DNA from 2 places in the Pseudomonas sp. AC016 genome. Region 2 is predicted to be linked to the other one. Evidence: predicted binding sites of a transcription regulator. Region 2 holds the regulator's gene; the other holds the start of a gene.
The links. Region 2 encodes sigma-54, which starts transcription at its own class of promoters, with help from an activator protein. Its sites were predicted from a motif close to ANTGGCATNNANNTTGCTNT; they were not measured.
Positions count from the first base shown of each region.

Region 1: the regulator sigma-54 is predicted to act here: its motif matches at 2,488-2,507, upstream of flgB (flagellar basal body rod protein FlgB).

Region 1 covers NZ_CEEDCC010000001.1:1,351,286-1,355,704, forward strand. The annotation lists gene flgE (flagellar hook protein FlgE) at 1-870, opposite strand, end outside; gene AC0IXS_RS05855 (flagellar hook assembly protein FlgD) at 899-1,576, opposite strand; gene flgC (flagellar basal body rod protein FlgC) at 1,592-2,032, opposite strand; gene flgB (flagellar basal body rod protein FlgB) at 2,036-2,443, opposite strand; gene cheR (protein-glutamate O-methyltransferase CheR) at 2,944-3,771, opposite strand; gene AC0IXS_RS05875 (chemotaxis protein CheV) at 3,835-4,419, opposite strand, start outside.
Region 2 covers NZ_CEEDCC010000001.1:2,137,540-2,141,958, reverse strand. The annotation lists gene rapZ (RNase adapter RapZ) at 1-461, opposite strand, end outside; gene ptsN (PTS IIA-like nitrogen regulatory protein PtsN) at 464-928, opposite strand; gene hpf (ribosome hibernation-promoting factor, HPF/YfiA family) at 941-1,249, opposite strand; gene AC0IXS_RS09495 (RNA polymerase factor sigma-54) at 1,324-2,817, opposite strand; gene lptB (LPS export ABC transporter ATP-binding protein) at 3,013-3,738, opposite strand; gene lptA (lipopolysaccharide transport periplasmic protein LptA) at 3,738-4,286, opposite strand; gene lptC (LPS export ABC transporter periplasmic protein LptC) at 4,273-4,419, opposite strand, start outside.

The sequences.
Region 1 (4,419 bases), 790 kb from region 2:
GGCAGCCCAGGTCGTCGTGGTACCGGAACCGGTCTGCACGCCTGGCACCCAGTTGTTGACGTTGAAGGTGCCGTCAGTGTTGAACGTGATGTTCGGGCTGTCGGTAGGTACAGCGCCAGGCGCCGTCACAACCAGATTACCCGCCGAGTTGAAAGTCAGGTCGTTCTTGTCGGCAGTGGTGGTGGCCGGGTTGGCGATGCTGCGGCCATCCATCAGCGAGTACATGGACCACGTGTTGGTGCCGGTCTTGACGAAGTACTGGTCCAGGGTGTGTGCATTACCTTGAGAGTCGTAAGTCGGCGTGCTGTACTTCATGTTGTAGCTTTTAGTATCTGTGGCATCGAAGGTCGACAGACTCGGCAATGGTGTCACCGAGTTCAGGTTGGCGACGTTCGTGATCGAACTGGTAGGCTTGGGCTCCAGGTTCGACGAATCAACGCGCAGATCGCTCAATGCACCGGTGACGACGCTGCCATTGGCATCGACGTTGTAACCCTGCAGTTTCATGCCGCCGCTGTTGACGACAAAACCTTCCTTGTCGGTGTGGAACGCACCGGCACGGGTGTACAGCTTCTCGCCATTGTTGCTGAGCTGGAAGAAACCGTTGCCGTTGATGGCAAGGTCAAGGCTGTTGGCGGTGCCCGTGGTCAGGTTGCCCTGCGAGAACTGCTGGGAAACCGCTGCAGTGGAAACACCGCTGCCCACGTTGGTCTGGCCGGACGTACCGCGAATCGATTGCGCATACTGGTCGGCGAATTCCGCACGGGACGATTTGAAGCCGGTGGTCGCTACGTTGGCAATGTTGTTGCCGGTAACGTCGAGACTCTTGTTTGCAGCATAGAGCCCACTAAGACCGATATTGAAAGACATATTCCACTCCTGCGCCGTCTAGTCGGCTCTATATTCCGATCGTTTGAACTTTGGACAAGGCAACACTGCCGCTGGCCAGGTTGAGCTTTGTTTCCGCACCATTGACGCCCAGCGTGACGCTGTTGACGATCGCAGGCAGGTAAGTCGTGAACTGGGTGTTCTTGCCGTCAACCGAACCTGCAGCCGTGAAGCTGTAAGTACCGGCAGGTGCCACGGTGCCGTCGCTGGCCTTGCCATCCCAGGCAAAGCTGGTCGAACCGGCTGGCAGCGTGCCGAGGTCCACGGTATTGACCAGGTTCGACTGGGCGTCGTAAATCTTGACGCTCGTCACAGAGCTGGTAGCTGGCACTGCGATGGAGCCGACCATGCCCTTGGTGGTGTCAACCGCGGTGGAACCGGCATTGATGATTACCGAGCGGCCTACCAGCGACGACGCCTGGAGCGCCTGGGACGACTGGTAGCTGCCGGCAATCGAGTCGACGGTAGAGGTCAGGTTCTGCAGGCTTTCCACGCTGCTGAACTGAGCCAGCTGAGCCACGAATTCTGTGTTGTCCTGAGGATCCAGAGGGTTCTGGTTCTTCATCTGCGTGACCAGCAACTGCAGGAAGGAATCCTTGCCCAGCGTGCCCGTCGAATCAGTCTTCGTCGGCGTCGGGTTCTGAAGCGAGTTTACAAAACTCGTCGATACATTATTTTCAACGGCCATATCTTTCGCCTTCTATCACTGACCGAGGGTCAGAACCTTCTGCATCATGGATTTTGCGGTGTTCATGATTTCTGCGTTGGTCTGGAACGAACGACTGGCGGAAATCATGTCGGCCATTTCTTCCACGACATTGACGTTGGGATAGTAGACATACCCGTTCTTGTCAGCCGAAGGATGATTGGGCTCGTAGCGCGCTTCGAGGTTGGAGCTGTCTTCGATGATGCCGTTGACCTGCACGCCCTGCCCGGCTTCGCCCTGGTCCTGGAACAGCGAGCCACCCGTGGACTGCTGACCCTGCATCACGGTGGCGAACACCGGATGACGGGCGCGGTAGGTGGCGTCAGCGCTCGAGGAAACGGTCTCGGCGTTGGCGATGTTACTGGCCGTGGTGTTCAGACGCGTGGTCTGGGCACTCATGGCGCTACCGGCAATGTTGAACACATTGGCTAGTGACATGAATTACTCTCCGCGAAGGGCTGCAACCAGCCCCTTGAATTTGCTGTTGAGCAAGGTGAAGCTGGCCTGAAAGCCCATGGCGTTCTCGGTGTAGCTGGCCTGCTCGACCTGGGAATCGACGGTGTTCTGGTCAAGCGATGGCTGCGACGGCGTGCGATACATCAGCGTGCCGTCCTGATTGCCCATACCCTCGGCTTCGATGTGGCGACTGTTGGTCTTGTTCAGCACGAAATGGCCGTTCTGGACCTTGTCGTTCTCGGCAGCCAGCACCGACGAAAAGTCGAGATCGCGCGCCTTGAAGTTCGGGGTGTCAGCGTTGGAAATGTTGTTGGCCAACACCTCTGCACGCTGAGCCCGGAAGTTGAGGGCCTTTTCGTGAATGCCTAGCGCTTTATCGAAACTGATGCTCATGTCGGGAAACCTTTGCCGGTTGACCTGATTCTGTTGTCAGTGACAAAGCAATCGGCGTGCCACTTCTCAAAACGCAATGATTACGGGGCCTGCAGGCCGTGGCAAAGCGGCAATGCCAGAAAAGCGGCAAGGCATTTCCGCTGTAAAGAGGTAAAGCGGCAAGGTGGGTGCCGTTTTTTTGCCAGTATTTCGCCACGACCTTGCGCAGCAGGTGCCGGATCGAAGTCGGGGCTCTGGAGACTGGAAACACTCTTCGCACGGTCATAGCCTCGGGCGAGCGCAGGATTGATTCAATAAAAAGGAGCAATTGTCTTGGTCAGCTCATTCGGCATGAACGGCAGCGGTCAAGTCTTATGGATAGACTTCTGATTCGTGACGACTCGATATCCGTTCACGACGTCGTCGCTCCCTGATGCTGATCAGCGTCAGCCGGTACTCACCTCAAGCGCAAAAAAAAGAGACCCGAAGGTCTCTTTTTTATTGGCTACAGATACTGCCAATCACTTGGCTTTGTAGATGATCCCGGGGCTGCACTGAACCATCTGGTAATGATCAGGCAGACCGTTGAGCGCTTCGGAAGCACCCAGAAACAGGTAGCCACCCGGCTTGAGCGTGCCGTGGATGCGCAGCAGGATGTCTTTCTTCACTTCGGCGGAGAAGTAGATCAGCACGTTGCGGCAGAACACGATGTCGAACTTGCCCAGCGCGGCGTAGCTGTCGAGCAGGTTGAAGGAGCGGAACTCCACGCGACTCTTGATCGGCGTCTTGACGACCCAGCGACCCGGGCTCTTGACGTCGAAAAAGCGCTGCAGGCGATCCGGCGACAAGCCGCGGCCGATGGCCAGGCTGTCGTACTCGCCGGTCTTGCAGTTGTTGAGCATCGCACCCGACAGGTCGGTGGCAACGATTTGAGCGCCAGACTTGAGCTGGCCAGGGTTGGCGCGCTCGAATTCATCGATGGACATCGACAGTGAATACGGTTCCTGCCCCGACGAACAGGCCGCCGACCAGATGCGCAGTCGCTGGCCGGGACTGGCCTTGATCTGCTCGGGAAGCACCTTGTTCTTCAAGACTTCGAAGGGGTAGGTATCGCGAAACCACAAGGTTTCATTGGTCGTCATCGCGTCGACCACCTGCTCGCGCAAGCCACTGCGCGGCTGGGTCTGAATGCGCTGGACCAATTCGCCAAGCGATTTGATGCTTTGCTGCTCCATCAGTTTGTTGAGACGGCTGGACACCAAGTACTGCTTGTTTTCCCCAAGCAGGATGCCACAGGCTTTTTCCAGAAATACCCGGAACTGATCAAAATCCAAATTACCCGTAGACAAGGTGCAGCCTCTCAAATCAGGTGAATCACCGAGGACGACGCCCCCGACTGTTTATTCCGTTATTTATTCTGCCGCGTTGATGCGCGCCACGACCCTGGCTGCCAGATCGTCCGGCCGGAATTTCGCGAGGAAATCGTCGGCACCGACTTTCTTGACCATCGCCTGGTTGAACACCCCGGAAAGCGAGGTATGCAGGGTGATGTGCATTTTCTGCATGCGTGGATCGTTGCGGATCGCCGCGGTTAGGGTATAGCCGTCCATCTCCGGCATTTCAATGTCGGAGATCATCATCAGAAACTCTTCGTGAGGTTTCTTGCCCTCTTCGACCATCTTGCGCAGGTAATCCAGCGCCTGACGACCGTCGTTCAGCGCAACCACCTCCACGCCGACCGTTTCCAGACAACGACTGACCTGCTTGCGCGCCACCGAGGAGTCATCGACGGTCAGCACCCGCAACGAGATGGCTTTGTGGTGAACCTCTTCATTGATGACGCCCACCGACACCTCTTCAGAGATCGGCGCTACCTCGGCGAGAATTTTCTCGACGTCGATAATCTCGACCAGCTGATTATCGACCCGTGTGACGGCGGTCAGGTAATGGTCGCGGCCGGTGCCCTTGGGTGGTGGATGAATCTCTTCCCAGTTCAT
Region 2 (4,419 bases):
TTGAGCGTATCGCGAAGCTGGTAGAGATTGAGGTGGGTCGTGTTGATCTTGAGATCGGCCAGATCGATGATCGGCCCGAGCAGCGTACTCTCGTCACGTATTGCCTCGGCCAGCGAACGGTCCGATGTACTCAGCGGATGGCGGCGGCGGGTCTCGGAAAAGCGCTTGAGCAGGGTGGCTTCGTCGGCATCCAGATACAGCACATCGCACTGGATATTGCGCCCACGGACCTCATCGAGCATGGCCGGGAAGCGGGTCAGGTGACTGGGCAGGTTGCGGGCATCGATGGAAACCGCCAGCAGCGGTTCGGCCAGTTCGGTATTGATCAAGGCGCGTTCGGCGAGCTCCGGAAGCAATCCGGCAGGCAGGTTGTCGACGCAGTAGAAGCCGCTGTCTTCCAGTACATCGAGCGCCGTGCTTTTGCCCGAGCCGGAGCGGCCACTCACGATGATCATGCGCATGTTCAGTTGCCGTTCTGCACGTCTAGCACCACTTGGTAGAGCGCTTCATTGGTCTTGGCGCTGCGCAGGCGTGTCCGGACATCTTTGGAGTCGAGCATGCTGGCGATCTGGCGCAGCAACTCCAGGTGCTTGTCTGTGGCGGCTTCCGGGACCAGCAGCACGAACAGCAGGTCGACAGGCGCGCCGTCGATGGCATCGAAGTCCACGGAGTCGTTGAGATGAATGACGGCACTGACAGGCTCGCCACAGGTGGCAAGACGGCAGTGAGGGATGGCAATGCCATTGCCGAAACCGGTAGATCCCAGTTTTTCACGGGCAACGAGCGCCTTGAATACTGTTTCCCAATCAAGCCCCGGTACTTCGCGGCCGATCAGTCGGGCAATATGTTCGAGTACGCTTTTCTTGCTGCCGCCCGGCACGTTCACTTCGGAACGGCCGGGGGTCAGGATTTCTTCAAGTCGGATCATGTGTGATGAGCGTCAGCGAGCGTTTGCACCCTTGAGGATGCTTTGCTGCTTTTCCTTATGCTTGAGCAATTGTCTGTCGAGCTTGTCAGTGAGCAGGTCGATGGCCGCGTACATGTCGTCATGTTCAGCATTGGCAACTACCTCTCCACCGTGGATATGCAGCGTGGCTTCGATCTTCTGTTTCAGCTTCTCGACCGCCATCGTGACCTGCACGTTTGTAATCTTGTCAAAATGCCCTTCGAGTTTCTTGAGCTTGAGCTCAACGTATTCACGAAGTGGCTTGGTCACTTCCAGTTGGTGTCCACTGATGTTGACTTGCATACAGCTTCTCCTTTGCCAGTGCATAAAGAGGCAGGCGTGGTGCCTGCCACTGGAACGCTGTGGCTCGGCCTGCATCACATCAGTCGCTTGCGCTCGCTGGAGGGTGCAATCCCAAGAGATTCGCGGTATTTGGCAACTGTGCGACGGGCTACTTGAATGCCTTGTGCCTCCAGTAAACCAGCGATCTTGCTATCACTCAACGGCTTTTTCTGATTTTCCGCCGCGACCAGTTTTTTGATGATCGCGCGAATTGCCGTGGATGAGCACTCGCCGCCTTCCGAGGTGCTGACATGGCTGGAGAAGAAGTATTTCAGCTCGTAAATGCCGCGTGGCGTGTGCATGAACTTCTGCGTGGTCACGCGGGAAATCGTTGATTCATGCATGCCCACCGCTTCGGCGATATCGTGCAGTACCAGCGGCTTCATGGCTTCATCGCCATACTCCAGAAAGCCGCGCTGGTGCTCGACGATCTGAGTGGCGACCTTCATCAGCGTCTCGTTGCGGCTCTGCAGGCTCTTGATGAACCAGCGGGCTTCCTGCAACTGATTGCGCATGAAGGTGTTGTCGGCGCTGGTGTCTGCGCGACGTACGAAGCCTGCATACTGCGGATTGACTCGCAGTCGCGGCACTGACTCCTGGTTCAGCTCGACGAGCCAGCGTTCGTTGTCCTTGCGCACAATGACATCGGGAATGACGTACTCGGCTTCGGTGGACTCGATCTGCGAGCCAGGGCGCGGATTCAGACTCTGCACCAGTTCGATGACCTGACGAAGTTCGTCTTCCTTGATCTTCATGCGGCGCATGAGCTGGGCGTAGTCACGGCTGCCCAGCAGGTCGATGTAATCGGTGACCAGACGCTGCGCTTCGCTCAGCCAGGGCGTTTTTGCCGGCAGCTGGCGCAGTTGCAGCAGCAGGCATTCGCTCAGGGTGCGAGCGCCGATACCGGCCGGTTCGAATTGCTGAATGCGGTGCAGAACGGCTTCGATCTCATCGAGTTCGATATCCAGCTCGGGATCGAAGGATTCGAGAATCTCTTCAAGGGTCTCGTCGAGATAGCCCTGATTGTTGATGCAGTCGATCAGCGTGACGGCGACCAGACGGTCCTTGTCGGACATCGGGGCGACGTTGAGCTGCCAGAGCAGATGGCTTTGCAGGCTTTCGCCAACGGATGTGCGGGTGGTGAAGTCCCATTCATCATCGTCATTGCTGGGCAGGCTGCTGGCGCTGGTCTGGTAGATGTCTTCCCAAGCGGTATCGACGGGCAGCTCGTTGGGAATGCGTTCGTTCCATTCGCCTTCCTCGAGGTTGTCTACGGTAGGCGCAGATTCCTGGTAGGTCGGTTCCTGAACGTCGGGGTTGGGCTTTTGTTCGATGTTGTCCGCCATCGGGTCGGAGTTATCGAAGTCGTCGCCTTCCTCCTGGCGTTCCAGCATAGGGTTCGATTCCAGCGCCTCCTGAATCTCCTGCTGGAGGTCCAGTGTGGATAGCTGAAGTAAGCGGATTGCCTGTTGCAGCTGCGGTGTCATCGTCAGCTGCTGGCCCATTCTCAAGACTAGCGATGGTTTCATGGCAGGGGCTAAACACCTTATTCGCCGGCGCTCTTGCGCCATCCACTACAGGCGCCTAAACGCCAACTTAAGCAAATTATATGCCTGAAAGCAGGGCGTTTGCCTAGAGCGTTACTAGAAATAATACGTTGTCAACAAGCCGCACCGATATTGGAGGCCTTGATAGGCCGGATGCGGCTTTTTCGAATGCGGCTTTTACAGGCGGAATTCGTGACCCAGATAGACTTCTTTAACCAGTTGGTTGGCCAGAATGGTTTGCGAGTCGCCTTCTGCGATCAATTGCCCGTCGTTGACGATATAGGCTGTTTCACAGATATCCAGCGTCTCGCGAACGTTGTGGTCAGTGATCAGCACGCCAATGCCCTTGGCCTTGAGGTGGTGAATGATCTGCTTGATGTCGCCTACCGAGATAGGGTCCACGCCCGCGAAGGGTTCGTCCAGAAGGATGAACTTTGGGGCAGTCGCCAGCGCGCGTGCAATCTCGACGCGGCGACGTTCGCCACCCGAGAGGCTCATGCCGAGGTTGTCGCGAATGTGCGTGATGTGGAACTCCTGCAGGAGGCTTTCCAGTTCCTGGCGTCGCGCAGCGGCATCGAGTTCCTTGCGGGTCTCGAGGATCGCCATGATGTTGTCGGACACCGACAGCTTGCGGAAGATCGAGGCTTCCTGCGGCAGGTAGCCGATACCTGCACGGGCGCGGCCGTGCATGGGCTGATGGCTGACGTCCAGATCGTCGATCAGCACGCGGCCCTGATCGGCCTGTACCAGCCCGACAATCATGTAGAAGCAGGTGGTCTTGCCGGCGCCGTTGGGGCCCAGCAGACCGACAATCTGGCCGCTGTCGATGGAAATGCTCACATCGCGCACGACCTGACGGCTTTTGTAGCTTTTAGCCAGATGCTGGGCTTTAAGCGTCGCCATTACTGGGCCTTCTGCGGTTGATCGGTTTTCTTTTTAGGCTGAATGACCATGTCGATTCGTGGACGTGGCGTGGTCACTTTCGCGCCACCATTGGCACGGCCCGCACTGACGACCTGCCTGACCGTGTCATAGACGATCTTCTCGCCTTCGGACGTGTTGCCGTCGTTGACGACCTTGGCCTTGTCGATCAGGACGATACGGTCCTGAGCGGCGTAATACTGAATGGTGACGGCATATGCCTGCACGATCGGCTTGTCCACCGACGGCTTCTGCTCGTAGTAGGCCAGGTTGCCGACAGACGTGAAAATATCCACTTCGCCCTGAGCGTTGCGTGTGATGGTCACGGTGTTGCCTGTGATCTTCATCGAGCCCTGCGTGATGATGACGTTGCCCTTGTAGGTGGCCACGCCTTTCTTGTCATCGAGCTGCGCATCGTCGGACTGGATGTGGATTGGCTGATCACGGTCGGTTGGCAGGGACCAGGCGCTCGCGCTTCCCAGTGCTGCGCCCAGGCCGAGCAAAAAAGGAAGAGTTTTAACGAGCCTCATACTGTCCTCTGACGTTGGACAGCAGGTCCATCCTGCTGTCTTTCAAATATGCTTTCATTCCCTTGGCCGTAGTAACACCGCCCGCGGCGTCGATTCTAACGTCTTGGTCGGTCTGCGCATATTGCTTCTGTGG